DNA from 3 places in the Paenibacillus sp. sgz302191 genome. Region 3 is predicted to be linked to each of the others. Evidence: riboswitches for the same ligand, from Rfam matches in the RefSeq annotation. Region 3 holds a riboswitch; each other region holds the start of a gene.
What was found. A riboswitch is a leader RNA that binds a small molecule or an ion and turns the genes downstream of it on or off. The one in region 3 is predicted to bind cyclic di-GMP.
Positions count from the first base shown of each region.

Region 1: linked by a shared signal. The riboswitch ahead of AC3G2T_RS00205 (EAL domain-containing protein) and the one ahead of AC3G2T_RS37890 (amino acid adenylation domain-containing protein) in region 3 are both predicted to bind cyclic di-GMP.
Region 2: linked by a shared signal. The riboswitch ahead of AC3G2T_RS14105 (anti-repressor SinI family protein) and the one ahead of AC3G2T_RS37890 (amino acid adenylation domain-containing protein) in region 3 are both predicted to bind cyclic di-GMP.

Region 1 is NZ_JBYLHY010000001.1:41,201-44,476, forward strand. It holds gene AC3G2T_RS00195 (MDR family MFS transporter) at 1-1,497, shown strand, start outside; gene AC3G2T_RS00200 (hypothetical protein) at 1,447-1,806, opposite strand; cyclic di-GMP riboswitch class I at 1,822-1,914, shown strand; gene AC3G2T_RS00205 (EAL domain-containing protein) at 2,002-3,276, shown strand, end outside.
Region 2 is NZ_JBYLHY010000008.1:150,187-153,462, forward strand. It holds gene AC3G2T_RS14090 (DegT/DnrJ/EryC1/StrS family aminotransferase) at 1-475, shown strand, start outside; gene AC3G2T_RS14095 (helix-turn-helix domain-containing protein) at 515-850, shown strand; gene AC3G2T_RS14100 (helix-turn-helix domain-containing protein) at 1,107-1,442, shown strand; cyclic di-GMP riboswitch class II at 1,626-1,709, shown strand; gene AC3G2T_RS14105 (anti-repressor SinI family protein) at 1,763-1,978, shown strand; gene galE (UDP-glucose 4-epimerase GalE) at 2,136-3,149, shown strand.
Region 3 is NZ_JBYLHY010000058.1:11,903-15,178, forward strand. It holds gene AC3G2T_RS37880 (alpha/beta fold hydrolase) at 1-289, opposite strand, end outside; gene AC3G2T_RS37885 (hypothetical protein) at 754-1,131, shown strand; cyclic di-GMP riboswitch class I at 1,526-1,633, shown strand; partial or broken gene AC3G2T_RS37890 (amino acid adenylation domain-containing protein) at 1,744-3,276, shown strand, end outside.

The DNA of each region.
Region 1 (3,276 bases), on a different contig from region 3:
AACAGATCACTCGTGCTGATCGGCCTGCTTCTCGGGCTTATTTTTGCCGAGCTGGACGAAACGGTCGTATCGACGGCTATGCCGACGATCATCCGCGAGCTGCAAGGATTGTCGCTTTACGGCTGGGTGGCGGGGGTATACATGCTTGCCGTGACCATATTTATGCCCATTTTAGGAAAGCTGGCGGATTTGTACGGGCGCAAACGCGTTTATTTAAGCTGCATGGCTTTGTTTTCTCTCGGTTCCATCATTTGCGGATTTGCGGACAGCATGACCGTTCTGCTGATCGGCAGGGGAATCCAAGGAATAGGCGCCGGCGGGCTGATGCCGTTGGCATTGGTAATTATAGGCGATACGTACCCGCTGGAGCAGCGCGCCAAAATTCAGAGCCTGTTCGGGCCGATGATGATCATTCCACAACTGCTGGGACCGACGCTGGGCGGTTATTTCGTGGATCATCTTAATTGGCATTGGGTGTTCCTGATCAACATCCCGGTCGGGATACTTGCAGCGTCGGTGATATTCGTAGGAATGCGCGAATCCAAAGGGGAGGAGAAGCGGTCCATCGACTGGATGGGGGCGTCTGCGCTCGTGCTGGCGCTGCTTTCCCTTCTGCTTGCGCCGGTGCTGATCGACAATCGGGGCTTGTCCTGGTCATCTCCGCTGATCATAGGGCTGCTTGCGCTTTCGGCCCTGTTTATCGCCCTCTTTATAAGGATTGAATCCAGAACGGCGGAACCGATTATACCGCTGTCGTTGTTCCGCAACCGCAATGTGGTCGTATTGTCGCTGCTTGTGTTTATCGTAATGCTTGGATTGATGGGCGGAATAGCGGCGTTCCCGTTTTTCTCTCAGAACGTGATGGGCCTAAGTCCAACCGCTGCCGGATATTTGACGCTGGCGTTTATGGCCGGGGCGATTCCTTCGAGTATCCTGAACGGATTTCTGATTACCCGGATTCCGTACCGGAACTTGTTTATCGTCTGCTTCTTGCTGCCGATCGTCGGCGTCGGTTTGCTGTCTCAGGTTCATGCTGCGACAACGCCGCTGTACATCATTGTTACCTTTGTCCTGTTAGGACTCGGTATCGGGGCTTTATTCGGAGGAGATAACCTGATCGTTCAGGAATCCGTCGCCAAGGAGAACAGCGGCGTAGCGCTCGGAACCGTTCAGCTGTTCCAGTCGCTTGGAGCGACAATCGGATTAAGCGTCTTCGGCAGCCTGCTCGCTAACAAAATCAAAACCGGCGTTGCCGGGTTGGCCGGCCAGCTTCCTCCGGGCATGGCGGATCATATCGAGACAGGGGGAATTCCCGCGGGGATATCCGCCGATCTGGTAACGAAGATTCAAGCGGTATTTGTGAATTCGTTCCAGAGCATTTTTATCATCGCTTTAGGCTTTATGATCGCGGCTTTTGTTATCTGCTGGTTTCTGAAGAAGGAAGTGTTATCGAAAAAAGAAGCCGAAGCCGTTCCCGCCGCCGAGCTGCAAGCCTGACCATTCGGCAAAATAGAGGTCTGACTGGGTCTGACTGCCGGCTTGCAGCGCCGAGGGCGCTTTGAAGAAGAGGTTCTGATTAGCTTGTGACAATAGGCTAAGGAAGGCCTCTTTTTCCTTTAACGAAAAGGGGGCGTTCATAGCTCCTCCGTTGTCGGATTTTGGCGGATTGTCGGCGGGGGGGCCGAAAAGTAAGCAGCCATCCGAGGAGCCGATAGCACCAGATATTTCATAATTAAGGATTTTATTGACGAAATTTGGTGATACGTGATATAAAATAACTAGGAACTTAGACCTATCATTCACCAATTTAAATATTTCTTAAAGAGATAAAGGCAAACTTGGCGAAAGCCAAGGACGCAAAGCTATAGGGGCTACACGAAAAGGATTCACATCGTATGCCAGCCAGTTTCCGCTTTAGGCCGCTGAGAAGGAACCTTAAAGCAAGGTTTCTTTTTTTTTTGGTCGTTTATGACGGACTAACAAGATAATGAGGTGTGCTTCATGATCGCTTATTTAGTGTCCATACTCCTGTACATAGTACCAATTCTCTTGTTGCTCTACATGATGATCGAAATTTATCAGCGAAACCGGTACAACGGGCTGAATAAAATCGCGGCCTGTTTTTTCCTTGCCACCATGCTGTTTTTCATCGGGAATTTGCTGTTCAGTATCGCCCCGATCCAATACGCGGGCCGAATCGCGCTGCTGCTGTTTTATTTTCCGGCTTTCATCATCATGTGTCTGACGATGCATTTTTGCTTCAGGCTGACGGAGGGATTTCAATCGACTCCGCGGCCGGTTATGACGGCGATCTGCTACAGCCCGTTGGTTCCGGCCTCGCTGGTGTTTTTTCCGCCTCCATGGATAACGGTTCATTTCGTCCAGAACGGCATTTGGAAATACCAGGAACCCGGTGCAGGCCTAACAGCATTGATGCTGGGCAGCACGCTGTATACGGCCGTTGTTTGCATCGTCATCGTGACCGCAGGGTTCAGGTTCGTAAATCAATACGATTTGAACTTGAAGCGAAAGCAGATGCGCACGGTTTTGCTTGGCCTCCTTTTTTCGTTTGTTTGGGCGATAGCGTTTATATTCTTTAAAATGCCGGCTGTTATGCCAAGCGGCGTCAATTTTCCGGCATTAAGCAGTTTCGCGCTCATTATCTTCACTTTTTTCCTCAGATATGCCATGATCAAATATGATTTCCTGCCTTCCCTGGAACGGAAGTATCAGGCTCTGTACGAAATGTCGCCGTTAACGATGATCATTACGGACCAGGATGGAATTATTAAAGAGGCGAATCCGCAAGCGGCGCTGCTTTTTGAATGCACGCAGAAGGAATTGCTTCTTCGCCATGCGCAGGAGTTCATTTTTCCCCAGTCCCACAAGTCCTCGCGTTCGTTCGACCAGCCGGGTTTCGGGGAAGAAACGATCCAGGGGGACTATATCGTCGTCACGCGCAAAGGGGCGAAAAAGTACGTTAAGGCCGAGAGCAAATATTTTGAGGCGCAGGGCGATCTGCTGCAGTATGTGGTGCTGCTCGACGTTACGAAAGCCAAGGCGGCCGAAGAGCAGGCCGTGTATCTCGCTTACCACGATACGCTGACAGGCCTTATGAACCGCGCTCATTTCAACAACGAGCTGGAATCGCATTTATCCGAGGGCAGTCGTTCTTCCATTGCCATTATGCTGCTGGACTTGGACGGATTTAAGCAAATTAACGATACTCAAGGGCACGTTGTCGGGGATCATTTGTTGAAAAAAGTGGCCGACCAG
Region 2 (3,276 bases), on a different contig from region 3:
GGAGCTTGGCTTTAATTATCGCATGAGCAACGTATTGGCAGGGATTGGGCGCGCGCAATTGGGCGTACTGGATGAGCGGGTGAGTGCTCGAAGAGCCATTTTCGAAAAGTACCGGCAGGGCCTATCCGGCATCCCGGGCATACAATTTATGCCTGAATTGGAGAACACAAGGTCGAACCGATGGCTTACCGTGATCACCCTGGATGAGGAACAACATGGCGTAAGCGTCAAATCCATACTCGAAGCAATGACAGCAGAAAACATCGAAGCCCGTCCGGTTTGGAAACCGCTTCATCTGCAGCCTCTTTTTGGGGGAGCGGCATATTACCGGCATGCGGAGAACGAAAGTGTTTCCGAGAAATTGTTTAACACCGGCTTATGCTTGCCATCAGGGTCCGGGATGATGGAAGAGGAGCAGACGAGAGTTATCGATTGTATGAAAAGCACATTACGGCACAAAGCGGCTGTCAGATAGCATGGAATATATTACATCGTTAAAAAAAGGAAGATCTTGATGATAGGAACTCGAGTACAGCAGCTTCGCAAGGAAAAGGGATTGTCTCTGTCCGAGCTGGCAGAGCGGGCCGGCGTGGCCAAATCATATATAAGCAATTTGGAACGTGATGTTCAAAAGAACCCGTCGATACAATTTCTCGAGAAAATCGCCTCCGTTCTGAAGGTGCCTGTAGACAGGTTTCTTGATCAAGAAGCTCCGGAAACGAATGTCGCAGAACTGGATCAGGAATGGTATCAGCTTATTAAAGAAGCTATGTCATCCGGTATTAACAAGCACCAGTTTAAAGAATTCCTTGAGTTTAACAAATGGCGCTTGACGAACCCCGGCGAGTGAACGGCGGCGCTGAGAGTCCGGCGGGCGAAGTTTGTTTTGTGCAACCCGCCGGACACCGGGGGTAGGCCTTCGAAATGCATCTCCTTAAATGGCAAATAGAAGTTTAACCGCTTTTATTTCTCCATTTTTGTGCAGATGCATTTTTTCTTTTCTGAAAATTGTATGCGGTTGGAAAATATAGCGATAGTCTGGGCAGGGGTACTTTGCTATAATATGCGTAAACATGGTGAATAAAGCAAAAAGGAAGATGATAAGTGTGATTGGTAAAAGGATTCAAAGATTACGGCTAGAAAAAAAACTCAGCTTATCTGAGCTTGCTGCCAAGGCTGAAGTCGCCAAATCTTATTTAAGCAATATGGAAAGAGATATTCAGAAAAATCCGTCCATTCAATTTTTGGAAAAAATTGCGGTTGCGCTTGACGTGCCGCTCGACTTGATCCTGCACGGAGAACAGCCGAAAGTGCTAGAAGAACTGGACAGCCAGTGGCAGGATTTAGTCAAAGAGGCGATGGATTCGGGAGTAACGAAGGAGCAGTTTCGCGAATTTTTGGAATTCAGCAAATGGAAGAAAAACCAGGAAAACAACAAGTAAGCATCCTACTAATTACTTATCTATTGCGGATACATTAGTATCATTTTCCTAAAAAATAATGACCTAGCAGTTTTTTTTCAAATTTTTTGGTGGAATTTAGGAGAAGGTCGTTGTATAATAGGCTTAGGTTGATGAGAAATGTTTCAGTCTTAGGCCTTGAGATCTATTCCGCAATTGGATAATTAATTATGGGAATACTTTGATACATGCGCCGTATGTGGGCACCTGGAGCATGTGGAGTTAGTGGTGCAACCGACCCAATCTATTAAACCGTTAATAGATGGTTTTTTGCAAACAAACTTCACATTGGAGGTAATAGTATGTCCAAAGTATTTGTGCAATTGGGTATGGAACGCAATCCCTTGGATTCAGACTGGGTAGAAATGATTCGCGAGGCTCGCAGCTTGGGGTTAACAATTGGTGAAGTGCAAGCTTATTTAGGGTCATTCGCACAGTTGGACAGAGGGTTAACCAAATATACGAACATCAACGCCGGGGCTGCCAATAATGACCTGTCCGGCAAAGTCGTTGTGTAATCATGCATTTGTTACCGGAGCGCACTGATCCTTTTCCTTGAGAAGGGTGGGGCGTTTTTTTGGTATTTGCTAAAATGGCATAAATCCATTAAGTTGGAAAAAGGCTGCATGCAGATGCGCCGGCGCAATGAAATCGTAAATTGGAGGAACGGAAATCATGTCCATTCTAGTAACTGGCGGAGCAGGTTATATTGGCAGCCATACCTGTGTTGAACTGCTTGACAAGGGTTATGAGATCGTCGTTGTCGACAATCTGATGAATAGCAAGCCGGAGGCGCTTGAGCGGGTCCGTGAGCTGACGGGGAAGGATTTTGCGTTTTATCAATTGGATTTGCTCGACTATGCGGGGCTGGAACAGGTGTTTCGCGAGCATTCGATCGAAGCGGTGATCCATTTTGCGGGGTTAAAGGCAGTGGGGGAATCGGTCTCTTTTCCTTTATCTTACTACCACAACAATATTACCGGCACATTAATTCTGTGCAATGTCATGCAAAAATACGATGTCCGCAAATTGGTGTTCAGCTCCTCGGCAACTGTCTACGGGGTGCCTGAGCAGGTGCCGATTCACGAACATTTTCCGCTCGGCGCGACGAATCCATACGGTCAAACGAAGCTTATGATCGAGCGGATTTTGCAGGACTTGTACATCTCGGATCACAGCTGGAGCATATCGCTGCTGCGGTATTTTAATCCGGTCGGAGCGCACCCCAGCGGACGAATCGGGGAAGATCCGAACGGCGTGCCGAACAATCTGATGCCGTATGTGAGCCAAGTGGCTATCGGCAAACTGGAAAAGCTGCGGGTATACGGGAACGATTATCCGACCGTAGACGGAACCGGAGTCAGGGATTATATTCACGTCAGCGATCTGGCCAAAGGGCATTTAAAAGCATTGGAACAACTGCTGTCCAGGAGCGGGATCGAGGCGTATAATCTCGGTACCGGCCGGGGTTATAGCGTGCTTGAAATGGTCGAAGCCTTTCAAAAAGCTTCCGGAAAAGTAATATCGTACAGCATCGAGGAGCGCAGGCCGGGGGATGTGGCTACGTGCTATGCGGACACAACGAAAGCGCGCGAGCAATTAGGCTGGCTTGCCGAGAAAGGCGTTGAAGACATGTGCACGGACGCCTGGCGCTGGCAATTCAACAACCCTAACGGATATGAAAAATAAACAGGCTGGTGTTGTTCCCTGACAGCAGCCGGACTTTGCCAAACTGCAGACAACTGCAGTTTTTTTGCGTTTCATGCGACGGAAGCCGGACTCAGGAAACCCTCAGGCAACGCTCATGGTTTATTAA
Region 3 (3,276 bases):
CCATGGAGAAACCGCCAAGGACGGCTTTTTGTATGCCCAGCTTGTCCATCAGAGCGAGGACATCGTCGGCATACCGGCTTAGCGCGATGTTGGATGCCGGGACAGCGGACTGCCCCATGCCGGCGAGGTCCGGGATGATGGCCCTATAACCTGCGGCGGCAAGCGCATCCGCTTGACGGCTCCACATCCGGTGGTCCAGCGGAAACCCGTGCAGCAGGATGACCGGGAGCCCTTCTCCCTGGCTTTGGCCCAGATCTTGAACAAACAATTGAGATTCATGAATCGTCATTTTCACGGATACCCTCTCCTCCGGTTATGTCTTGAAGTTGTTTCCTTTTCATCGTACACGAATTGATCCCGGTTTTCCATCTCCGCCCTGCCGAAGCCGCTTTTTGAGCGCTCGCCAAGGGCTTTTTTCATATTCGCGGGCGTAGAACGGCATTCTGATCGGCAATAACACGCAGCGCGGTAGAAAACCTCATAGTCGAATAAGACTAGTATGGGGCTTCAAGGGCCGTAATATGCCCGAGTTGCTGGAAATTACTTCTATATAACGTGTCCGAATCAGGACGATTTTAGTTCCAGGGAAGTAGAAAAATAGCGAACGATATCGAAAAAGTTATGTAATATACCAAAATATTATGGTTAACTCATACTTCCCTAACAATTGCTTGATATCCTCAAATCATCGCGAATCCATTAACCATTTTAAGGCAACGAAGGATACAGTATGAAGAATTGGAGTTGAATCGAATGACAAAAAAACCGTGGTCTACGCAAGAATTGGACAAACTTATTCGACTTTCCAGCGAGTGTCCCCCCGTTGTTATTGCCAAAGAACTATCCCGCCCCGTGACATCAGTCCGTAAAAAAATGAGGGAAATCGGGATTAGTTATGTAACCGGAGAACAATGGAAAAAACGACAAATTCAGTACCTTATCTCCGACGAAGGCAGCTTGTACAAAAATCAGGTAAGCCCGTCGCCGCAAAGCTCCGATCTGGAGTCCCCAGTGCTTGACGAGTTCTGGAAAACGCTAGTAACGATGGCGAGATTGGCAAAAAAGAGAGGGAAGCGGGTCGACGTGCTCTCTTTTATCGATACATACCGAAAAATACGGACAGGCGGTTAAAGTTTAAGCCTGCTGTCCTGGATAGGCGGACTACAGCCGCCCGCCCTACTTAAACTGCAAAAGCACATACAGCCTCCGGACGGGGCCGCTCAAGACGAGACGGTTCCGGCGGAGGCTTTTCTCATTTTTTTGTTGCAAGATGGTCTGGAACGATGTCGAAAAAACGAAAAAAACGCTGTCGATTCATGTATTGGAAGCGGTTACTTGTAATTTATATGAACCGGCGCGGATAAAGCCGGGCCTTTCGTGTTAGGAGCGTCCTAAAAAAATAAGGTAAATTTTACTAGTAACCTCTAATAAAATTATTTATTAAAATACCGTAACTAGTATATCTTTCCTAGTGTTTTATTATATGTAAAGTAAATATATCTATATAAATACAAATTCTACAAATATTCGACAAAGGCAAACCTATGGAAACGTAGGGACGCAAAGCCATGGCCTAAGGCATCGCATTACTTTTTCACAAGAGATGAGATGCTATGGTCGACAGGTTGCCGGGTAACAGGGGCTCCCCTTTTATTCGGGGTGGGCCTTTTTCGCTTTGGGGTGTTAAAATTTTTCAAAGTTTCCAAGACCAAGAGATTATTTCGCATGATGGGGGGAGTAATTATGCAAAAGCACTTTTTACCATTAACGCATGCTCAAAAACGGATTTGGTATACCGAGCAGTTTTATCCCGAAACCAGCGTTTCAAATTTGAGCGGTATCGTTAAATTAAAATCCGCAGCGGGGATCGACGACCGGATGTTGAACCGGGCCATTCGTCATGTGGTCCACAGCAATGAAGCGCTGCGCTTTAAGCTTGCGCTTGATGAGGCGGGCGAACCGCGGCAGTACGTTGCCGATTGCGAGGATTTTGATATCGAGTGGGTGGAAGTTCGTCAAACGGGAGATATCGATGCCGTGACGGAACGGGCGCAAACGGAGGCCTGCCGGCCGATGGCGCTCTACGATAGCGAGTTGTTCCGGTTTATCGTCTTCAAGATCGGCCCTGCGGAGATTTGGCTTTTCGCGGCAGTGCATCATATCGTTTCCGACGGGATTTCCATGGTGCTGCTGGGGAATCAGCTCATCGATCGCTATTTGGAGCTGGTCAAAGGAACCGACGCCCTGCAAACGAGCCAGCCCTCCTATGTGGAATATATTTTGAGCGAAGCGGAATATGAGAAGTCCGAACGGTTTCAAAAGGACCATAAATTTTGGAATGCCCAGTTCGATTCCATTCCGGAGACCGTGTCTCTCAAACGAGGGGATTCCTATTTGGTCGAGACGGATGCGATTCGATTGACGGAAGAAGTGCCCGCTTTTTTACATGAAAAAATCGGAATGTTTTGCCAGGAGCATGGGATCAGCGTTCTCTCGCTGTTTTTAAGCACTCTCCATATTTATATGTCGAGAGCGACGGGGCAAACCGAGACGATTCTGGGGACGTTTATGGGCAACCGTACGAACGCAAAGGAAAAACAGATGTTCGGGATGTTCGTTTCCACCATTCCGGTAAGAGCTCACGTTGATGAGAACGCGGATTTCCTCAGCTTTGCCAAACGGATCATGAAGGATCAATTGGCGGTCATCCGGCATCAGAAATATCCTTATAACCAGTTGATCAGTGATTTGCGCGTCAAGCATGGACAATTGAACCGGCTGTTCGGGATATCGCTCGAATATCAGGTCATGTTATGGACGGAAAAGGAAGGTCTCTCTTACATGATCGAGCCCCTGTTCAGCGGGCATGAAGTGAACGATATTTCGATCCATGTCAAGGACCGGCCGGATACGGGCATGCTCATGATCGATATGGATTATCGTTCGGAAATATTCGAACCGGAAGAAATAAAAGCTTTGTACCGCCGGCTATTGACTTTGCTGGACCATGCGCTGACCTTTCCCGAGAAGGCGATCCGGGAGCTGGCATGGCTGCCGCAGGCCGAGCAGGAATGGCTGCTGCAGCAGGGAAGGAGCCCGCGTCTGGGATATGACCGGGAAATGACGCTGCATGGCTGGTTTGAGCGGCAAGCCGCACGGAATCCCGAGCAGACTGCCGTATTCTTTGAAGGCGAACAAATGTCCTACCGGGAATTAAACGAACGTGCTAATCGCCTGGGTCGTCTTTTGCGTGAAAAAGGAGTTGTGCCGGACGCG